Regions from separate parts of the Providencia sp. Marseille-Q8014 genome, predicted to be linked through region 2. Evidence: predicted binding sites of a transcription regulator. Region 2 holds the regulator's gene; the other holds the start of a gene.

Region 1 (4,935 bases), 460 kb from region 2:
TTCTGAGTTTGCGCAAGGTAACGTGCAGTATTACTTGTCGCCCCTTTCGTCGATAGTGCGAATACAGAAGAACCATGAGCAGAGCGATTCGTGAAAGCATCCGCGTGAATAGACACAAACAGGTCTGCTTGCATTTTACGAGCCTTAGCGACCCTAACTTTCAATGGAATAAACACATCTTCATTACGGGTCATATAGGCACGCATTTTAGGATCTTTATCAATCAACGCCTTCAAACGCCGTGCAATTTGTAACACAACATCTTTTTCGCGTGTTTTATATTTGCCCATCGCTCCGGGGTCTTCACCGCCGTGCCCTGGGTCAATCATAATGATAATTGGGCGATCAGTTCCTGCTTTACCGGGCTTTTTGGCCTGAGCAGGCATTTTTTCTTCTAAGTCACCTTTATTATAATCCTCTAGCAAAGCCAACAGAGGGTCATCGGATGTTTCCACACCTTGCCCTGGATAAAAATCCATCACTAAACGGTTTTTAAACTCGGCAACAGGCCCCATCGTGAAGATCTGTGGACTAACCTTATTTTTTACTTCAAAAACGAGACGTACAGTTTTCGGGTCAAACTGCCCCACTCTAACGAGTTTAAGGTAGGGGTCTCGCGATTGAATCTGAGTTCCCATTTGCTTCAGGATGTTATTCAGTTGTACCCCTTCGAGATCAATCACTATGCGCTCAGGGTTATGCAATACCAACTGACGATATTTTAATGGAGCATTAGATTCTAGCGTTACGCGCGTATAACTTGATGCCGGCCATATACGCACCGCAATAACATTTGTATTCGCAGCGAAACCAAATGGGCTGACACTAAGTAACATAACCGCAGCCGCCCCCTGTATAAGGCGACGTTTAGATGGACAGTGATCTTGGTGACTCATCAATAATTCCGAACCTAAAACTGAATATCAGGTGATTTTAGAATAAAAGCCAAATTGAGGCCAGAAACATAAACTCTAGCGAATCATTCGCATGCTGTCATCAAGAATACACATTTAAATATAGAGATATGTAAACTCAAATAATAAAAATGTTACAAGTCTTGTTCTATCTTTTACTTGATATTTATCGCCAAAAAGAATAAAAATACATTAATAGCGAATAAAAATTCAATTATGAGGATGGTTATGAAAGAGCGCAGCACCGAGCTGGTTGATGAGTTTCGCCATTCGGTACCTTATATTAATGCCCACCGCGGCAAAACATTTATTATTATGCTTGGCGGAGAAGCAATTGCGCATGAAAATTTTCCAAGTATTGTCAATGACATAGGTTTATTACATAGCCTTGGCATCCGCATTGTTGTTGTTTACGGCGCTCGCCCTCAGATTGAGAACATCTTGGCTGAACACAATTATGAAGCGGTTTATCATAAACATACTCGGGTGACAGATTCGAATACACTTGAATATGTGAAACAAGCTTCAGGCGCTTTATTACTTGATATCACTGCTCGTTTATCGATGAGTCTTAGCAATACTCCTTTACAAGGCGCTCACATCAACGTTGTCAGTGGAAACTTTGTCATCGCCCAACCGCTTGGTGTCGATGACGGTATTGATTATTGTCATAGTGGTCGTATTCGTCGTATCGATGAAGATGCTATCAATAAGCAACTTGATAATGGTTCTATTGTATTAATTGGGCCAGTTGCAGTTTCTGTAACAGGAGAAAGTTTTAATCTCACCTCAGAAGAAATCGCAACTCAGCTTGCAGTCAAAATGAAAGCAGAAAAATTAATAGGATTTTGCTCTTCGCAAGGGGTTGCCGATAAAGAAGGGAATATTCTATCTGAATTATTTCCCAATGAGGCAGAAAATAGGATCCAAGAACTGGAAGCTGAAGGCGATTATTATTCAGGAACAGTGCGTTTTTTACGTGGCGCAGCGAAAGCCTGTCGCCGTGGTGTGCGTCGTAGTCATTTGCTCAGCTACCAAGAAAATGGTTCTTTGATTCAAGAGCTGTTTTCACGCGATGGTATCGGTACTCAAATCGTCATGGAAAGTGCAGAGCAAATTCGCCGCGCCAATATTAACGACATTGGTGGTATTCTTGAATTAATCCGCCCACTAGAACAACAAGGTATTTTAGTTAGGCGTTCAAGAGAACAACTCGAAATGGAAATCGATAAATTTACCATCATTGAACGAGATAATTTAGTCATTGCTTGTGCAGCACTCTATCCTTACCCAGAAGAAAAACTGGGTGAAATGGCCTGTGTCGCAGTACATCCTGACTATCGTAGTTCTTCGCGGGGAGAAGAACTGCTACACCGTATAGCGCTACAAGCTAAGCAAATAGGATTAGAAAAATTATTTGTGCTAACGACGCGTAGCATTCATTGGTTTCAAGAAAGAGGCTTTATTCCTGCTGAGATTGAAATGTTGCCATTGAAAAAACAAGCTTTATATAACTACCAACGCCGCTCAAAAATTTTAATGTTAGATTTAAAAGCGCCTACCGACAAATAACGCAAGCCAAACTAACCTGATCCTTTATTGAGATCAGGTTAGTTATTCAATAAATCAGCTTAAGCAATTTGGACTACTCGTGATTTCTGGCAAAGTGGCGTACTGTCGATAATGGGCTGTAGCAATGCTGACATTTCGGCAAAGGATGAACCATAGAAGTAGAAAGCGGTTTCAGTCGGCCCTTCCCATACCCCATGGATAGCACCAATATCTTCGACAGCCTCATCCATTTTGTCGAAAATATCATTGATATCACTATTCTCATAAACTTCATCAGGCAATTCAGTGCCATTTAAATAGAGTGCTAAGCCTTCTTCATCACCAAATTCAATTACCGTATCTTCTCCATGCACAATCAATCGAGAACCTTTTGGCGCTAACATAGACGAGAACAATTGAATTATCAGACTGATATTTTCGTCGTTAGCCTCAGCCACAGAAAGCTCGATATCACATTCTTCAATTTCACCGCTGTCTGAAAGTAAAGTACCACCTCCAGTCACCTGAATATCTTTATTCATCCCCTGCATGACTTGTGTAAATGCATCTTCTAAATCAGCACGTCTTTCCGGCTCGATTCTCGCTTTCAGTGTTACCGTTAACGCCGTCATAGTTGGCTGGTTATCCATATTATTACCTTTTGCATTTAAGTCTGATTTACGTAGCCACAGCTACTGCTTGTGACTCTATTTTACATTCATTAATTGTATTGCTAAACCACTACGCCGTTTTGTTGGCGTTTCAATAGCTCGACGTAAAATTTTCATATTGCAATACAAAGAAAGCGTTTTTTTAGCTCGCGTTATCGCGGTGTACACCAGTTCACGAGTCACTACTGGTGAATATACCTTCGGTAATACTAATGCGGTATGGGCGAATTCTGAACCTTGAGATTTATGCACCGTCATAGCATATGCCGTTTCATGTAGAGGTAATCGATTAGGCTGAATGCCTTTAATCGAACCATCTGGATACTGAAAGTAAGCTCTAAGAGCCCCTTCCTCATCGGGCAATATTATGCCTATATCACCATTAAATAACCCTAGCGGGCTATCATTTCGGCTAATCATAATTGGCCGTCCTGCATAGTGTTTATTGGTCTGATTAAATGGCCGATAAATAAGCCCTTGACGATGCAGTAGCTTTTCCAGCTTTTCATTTATTCCGATCACACCATAAGGCCCATCTCTTAAAGCGGTAAGTAAGCGGAATTGATTAAATTTAAACAATATCTCTGCTGGGTCATGAGCGGCTTTCACTGATAAGAGGTAATCTTGATAAAACTTCGCAGCGTCCATTAACATCTGAGCGTAATCGTCTTCACTTTCCTGTCCATAGGTCTGCACATCATTGAAGGAACTATTTAAGACTTTCTCAGCGCGCTTCACATCCCCTTCATTAACCGCAAACGCAAGCTGCCCTATGCCAGAAGAGGCAGAAAACCGATAACTTTTACGCAATAAGCACAGACTATTTCTGATAAAAGGTCCGTCCTCAGAGACAAAATGCGCCAGTGAATAGCCCGTCAGATCGCTAAGTTCTTGCGCTCTTTGGGGGCTATAACCACAATCAGCAAACTGACAGATATCACCGAGTATTGCCCCCGCCTCGACTGAAGCTAGCTGGTCTTTATCACCTAAAAAAATTAATTTTGCATGAGAAGGTAAAGCTTCGATGAGTTTTCCCATCATAGGTAAATCTACCATTGAAGCTTCATCCACAATTAAGATATCTAATGATAATAAATTATCGCTATGATAGCGGAATTGCTGGCTTTCCGGCTGAGCCCCTAATAGTCTATGTAACGTCTTAGCTTGATTAGGGAGCATGCCTCGTTCTTCATCACTTAATGATAAACCGTCCAGAGCAGCGCCTAATGACTCAGTCAAACGAGCAGCCGCTTTACCTGTTGGGGCAGCTAATTCAATTTGAACATTGTGTTTATTCTCAACAGCAAGTTTCACTAATGCCGCAAGAATTCGAGCAACCGTTGTTGTTTTGCCCGTACCGGGCCCACCAGATATAACCGACACTTGGCTGGTCACAGCCACCGCAGCTGCAATTTTTTGCCAATCTATCTCACGACTGTGAGGGAAAAGCGCATCTAAAATTGATTTAAGATGCAATGAATCATATTGCGCGAATACAGTCTGTGAAAAGTACCTAGAGACACAACGTTCGTATTGCCATAACCGCTGAAAATAGAGAAATTCACCTGATAATATTAAAGGTGATGGCTGGTTTTCATCCGCTAAAGTAATAAAAGGTGCGTTCTTAACTGCTTGATAAATTGTTTCTTGATCAGGCTTTCCTATTGCACACCAAAATTCATGAGCTAATTCAGGATGACGTCCAGCAAATATCTTTTCCAAACTGACGTCTGCTAAGGATAAACAAACATGCCCCGTCATCGTTTCTGCACTTAATAATGCAGTAATAAAAAGTAATA
Region 2 (4,935 bases):
AACAAATTGAGTTGAAATCAGCATACAATTCTCTTTTTTTGCTGAATAATATTTATATATTATTAGTAGTTATAACTATAATCATTAATATGCCATTTCCCTCAGATAACTATAAGTAGTTAGTTTTTATTTTCAATATGTTAGATGTACCCACAAATATATTTGCTAACGCTTTCTAATATTTCACAAAAATAGAATCCCTTTCATAAAACTGAATTTTTAGAAAAAATTAGAAATATTTTTGGGAAATTTCTGTTATTTTATTTCCAATAACAGGACGATTGCAGTGAATGTATCACAAAGTCCTGTTAGATGTACTACTAACTCTACATGATTCTGAGTAAAAAAAGGACTAAAAAATGATCTTACGGAAATCGGATTGGCATCCAGCAGATATAATTGCCGCATTACGTAAACGCGGAACAACTCTAGCAGCAATATCTCGACATGCGGGTTTAAGCTCTTCCACACTGGCGAACGCTTTATCTCGCCCTTGGCCAAAAGGAGAATGGATTATTGCAAATTTTCTTGAAATCCACCCATCAGAAATATGGCCAAGCCGCTATTTTAATCCCATTACAGGTGAATTATTAGAAAGAAAGATAAGAGAAAAAGTATCAACATCACGCTAAAAACCAATAAAAAAAACCGCTGACCCAATTCGTTAGGAGCAGCGGTTTTCTTAAAATTCAGTAAAAAACTGAGCGACAATTAGCCGTTAATGAATTTTTCGCCTAGTTCGATATCTTTTTTCAGTACATCTAGCATATCTTTCAGTGCTTTTTGTTCAAAATCACTTAATTTACCGTAAGAGATGTGCTCTTCAATCCCGTTTTTGCCTAAACGAACGGGTTGAGCAAAGAAACGGGCATGTTCACCTTCGCCTTCAGTATAAACACACTCGATCACATTAGGTTCACCTTGCAGACCGCGGATCAGAGAGAGGCCGAGACGTGCAGCTGCTTGACCCATAGACAGGGTTGCAGATCCACCACCTGCTTTTGCTTCAACAACTTCAGTACCTGCGTTTTGAATACGCTTAGTCAGTGCAGCAATTTCCTCTTCGGTGAACTCAACACCTGGAACTTGAGATAATAAAGGTAGGATCGTGACGCCTGAGTGACCACCAATGACAGGCACTTCGATTTCATGAGGTTTCTTACCTTTCAGTTCTGCAACGAAAGTATTCGAACGGATAATATCCAGCGTTGTCACACCAAACAGACGGTTTTTATCATACACACCTGCTTTTTTCAGTACTTCAGCAGCAATAGCCACTGTCGTGTTAACAGGGTTAGTAATGATACCGATCAAGGCTTTTGGACAGGTTGTCGCAATTTGTTGAGTCAAATTACGAATAATACCAGCGTTAACATTAAACAGGTCTGAACGATCCATACCTGGTTTACGAGCAACACCAGCTGAGATCAGTACAACATCGGCACCTTTCAGTGCAGGGGTCGCATCTTCACCTGAAAAACCAACCACTTTCACATCAGTTGGGATATGGCTAAGGTCTGCAGCAACACCCGGAGTTACTGGTGCGATATCGTATAGAGAGAGTTCTGAACCTGCTGGAAGCTGGTTTTTAAGAAGAAGGGCCAGAGCTTGACCAATACCACCTGCTGCGCCTAGAACTGCAACTTTCATTCTGAAACTCCTTTATTTGTACTTTAAAAAGTATATGGATTCATCTTGTTATGCATTAAACACATTACTGATAAAAAACAATTCATTAACAGATGTTGAAGCATATTAAAGTTAATACGCTTACGTACTCATTTTATCTATTCTAAACAAAATCCTTATCTGTTAATGAGATAAGGGGCACTTTTTTAACAAATAGTTTTTATCACTATTGACCTTTACATAATAAATAGTTTTTACGGATTTGTTACAAATAATACATTAGCGCATTTTTTTCTGTGCGAATTGAGTGTTTCACGCTAAAACCATCTCCGCATTGAGTGCTCGATTCATAAAGGCAGATCGTTCCTGTACACGAAACCATCATAACGCAATTTTGTTGCATAAAAATTCACATTTACGGATAATACAACTTAATTTATTGTCATAGGATGGGTTAATTATGCGTACACCGTCTAAACAAGAAGACTTGGTTAAAGCTTTTAAAGCTCTACTTAAAGAAGAAAAATTTAGCTCTCAGGCTGAAATTGTGATCGCACTGCAAGAGCAAGGCTTTGAAAATATCAACCAATCAAAAATTTCCAGAATGTTAACTAAGTTCGGTGCCGTTCGTACTCGTAACGCTAAAATGGAAATGGTTTACTGTTTACCTACTGAACCCGGTGTTCCTACTGCCACCAGCCCACTAAAAAACCTTGTACTTGATATTGATTACAATCACTCTGTTGTTGTGATTAGAACCAGCCCAGGTGCAGCGCAGCTGATCGCACGTTTACTGGATTCTTTGGGGAAAGCGGAGGGTATTTTAGGTAGCATTGCGGGTGACGATACTATTTTTTCTACGCCAGCGAATAATTTCACCACTAAAGAGCTTTATGAAGCGATCCTTGCGCTTTTTGATCAAGAACTCTAAGACTGTTGTCACTCAGGCGGGAAGCCTCTCGCCCCTTCTTTCACATCGATGCGGTCACTGTAGTCGTCAATTCTGACCTTATCTCATGACCGCCCGATGATCATCTGCAATAAAAAAGCAGCTTCAGAAGTGACTCAACCAATGAAACACTTTCGTTAAGCTGCCTTTTTTATTAAGGCTTATTTTAATTTTCGCCTTCGGCTTCGGATTTCTTTTTAAGTCCCGCAAGCAATTTACCGTGGATATCACCAAAACCACCATTACTCATGACCAAAATATGATCACCTGGCTGTGCGGTCTCAATCACCATGTTCGCTAACGCTTCAATATCAGAACTCCAACGTGCAGGTTGCACACAATTTTCAGCGATTTCAGTCACCATCCAAGGAATATTCGCAGGTTGGAAGAGAAACACTTCATCAGCACGGCCTAATGATGGTGCAATATCGTTTTTACTGATCCCCATCTTCATGGTATTTGAGCGAGGCTCAAGTACCGCAATAATCCGTGAAGTACCGCCAACTTTACTGCGTAACGCTTCTAAGGTCGCTAAGATTGCCGTTGGGTGATGAGCAAAATCATCGTAAACACTCACGCCATATTCAACACCCCGTAACTCTAAACGACGACGCGCGTTAATAAACTTATGTAATGCTCGACACGCTTCTGCTGCGGGAACACCAACATGATGTGCGGCTGCAATCGCCATTAACGCATTATGGATGTTATGGTTGCCGACTTGTGACCAAATAACGTCGCCCACTTTTTCTTGTTGGTAGAAAACTTCAAAATGGCTTCCATCATGGTTTAATTTATTAGCTTGCCACTCTCCATGTTCACCAATAAATTCTTGTTCACTCCAGCACCCCATTCCAATAACCTGTTTCAGATTTGAGTCATTATCGGGCATAAAAATTTTGCCGTTACTCGGCACAATGCGGACGAGATGGTGGAATTGCTTTTGGATAGCTTCAAGGTTGTCGAAAATATCAGCGTGATCAAATTCGAGATTATTCAACACTAAGGTTTTTGGGCTGTAATGAACGAATTTCGAGCGTTTATCAAAAAATGCACAATCGTATTCATCCGCTTCAATCACAAAGAAAGGACTTTCTCCAATTTGAGCAGAGGCCTCAAAGTTTCCAGGTACACCGCCGATCAGAAAGCCGGGCTTATAACCACAATCTTCTAATATCCATGTTAACATGCCCGCTGTGGTTGTTTTACCGTGTGTTCCTGCTACGGCAAGCACCCAGCGCTCGGGTAAAACATGGTCATGTAACCACTGAGGGCCCGATGTGTAAGTTAGGCCTTTTTCTAATACCGCTTCTACACAAGGGTTACCGCGTGTCATCGCATTACCGATAACAACCATATCCGGTGCAGGTTCAAGCTGGCTAGGGTCATAGCCCTGAATGAGTTCAATGCCTTGTTTTTCTAGCAATGTACTCATCGGAGGGTACACGTTTGCATCGGAGCCTGTCACTTTATGCCCGAGCGAACGAGCCAGTATTGCCAAACTACCCATAAACGTACCGCAGATACCCAGAATATGTATGTGCATTATTTTCCATCCAATAGCATGAGGTTTATCATTATTCTACCCATCAATGTTAGGTTTATATAGACCAAAAATTCGAATTCTTACCACAACAAAAAATGCAGAGTATTCCCAAAATCATTCAAGCGACAACACGCGGCAAGCAACAACAATTTTAAGGGGGCATACGCAAGTATGTGACTCAGGTAACAAAACTCAGCCCATAACGCTGCGATAGCAAGTATGAAGGGTATAGATAAACTCCCCGCGCAAGGGTACAATTCCCCCCTGCAAACCTCTGTCAATTATATTCAGGACCTTCGTCATGAAAACATTAGGCGAATTCATCGTCGATAAGCAACAAGATTTTCCTCATGCAACAGGAGAGCTGACCGCACTACTGTCAGCAATTAAACTGGGCGCTAAAATTATCCATCGTGATATTAACAAAGCTGGACTGGTCGACATTCTAGGCACAAGTGGTGTTTCGAATGTACAAGGTGAAGTCCAGATGAAGCTTGACCTGTATGCAAATGAAAAATTAAAAGCAGCTTTGAAAGCTCGCGGGGAAGTTGCCGGTATTGCCTCTGAAGAAGAAGATGAAATCGTCATTTTCGAAGGTGATCGTGCAGAAAACGCGAAATATGTCGTATTAATGGATCCATTAGATGGTTCTTCTAATATCGATGTAAACGTTTCCGTCGGAACAATCTTCTCTATTTACCATCGTATTACCCCAATTGGTCAGCCTGTGACTGAAGCCGACTTCTTGCAACCAGGCCATCGCCAAGTGGCTGCTGGCTACGTCGTTTATGGCTCATCCACTATGTTGGTT

The links. The regulator ArgR, encoded in region 2, controls arginine synthesis, uptake and breakdown. The targets are predictions, from matches to a motif close to ANTGAATAAAAATACANT.
Region 1: a site for ArgR is predicted at 1,091-1,108, ahead of argA (amino-acid N-acetyltransferase). Genes of this name have one in related genera too.

Annotation. Positions count from the first base shown of each region.
Region 1 covers NZ_CBCOPT010000001.1:3,339,492-3,344,426, forward strand. The annotation lists gene amiC (N-acetylmuramoyl-L-alanine amidase AmiC) at 1-896, opposite strand, end outside; gene argA (amino-acid N-acetyltransferase) at 1,143-2,486, shown strand; gene ACWPW6_RS14845 (hypothetical protein) at 2,546-3,115, opposite strand; gene recD (exodeoxyribonuclease V subunit alpha) at 3,173-4,935, opposite strand, start outside.
Region 2 covers NZ_CBCOPT010000001.1:3,798,168-3,803,102, forward strand. The annotation lists gene ACWPW6_RS16920 (helix-turn-helix domain-containing protein) at 360-632, shown strand; gene mdh (malate dehydrogenase) at 712-1,650, opposite strand; gene argR (transcriptional regulator ArgR) at 2,090-2,560, shown strand; gene mpl (UDP-N-acetylmuramate:L-alanyl-gamma-D-glutamyl-meso-diaminopimelate ligase) at 2,745-4,124, opposite strand; gene fbp (class 1 fructose-bisphosphatase) at 4,426-4,935, shown strand, end outside.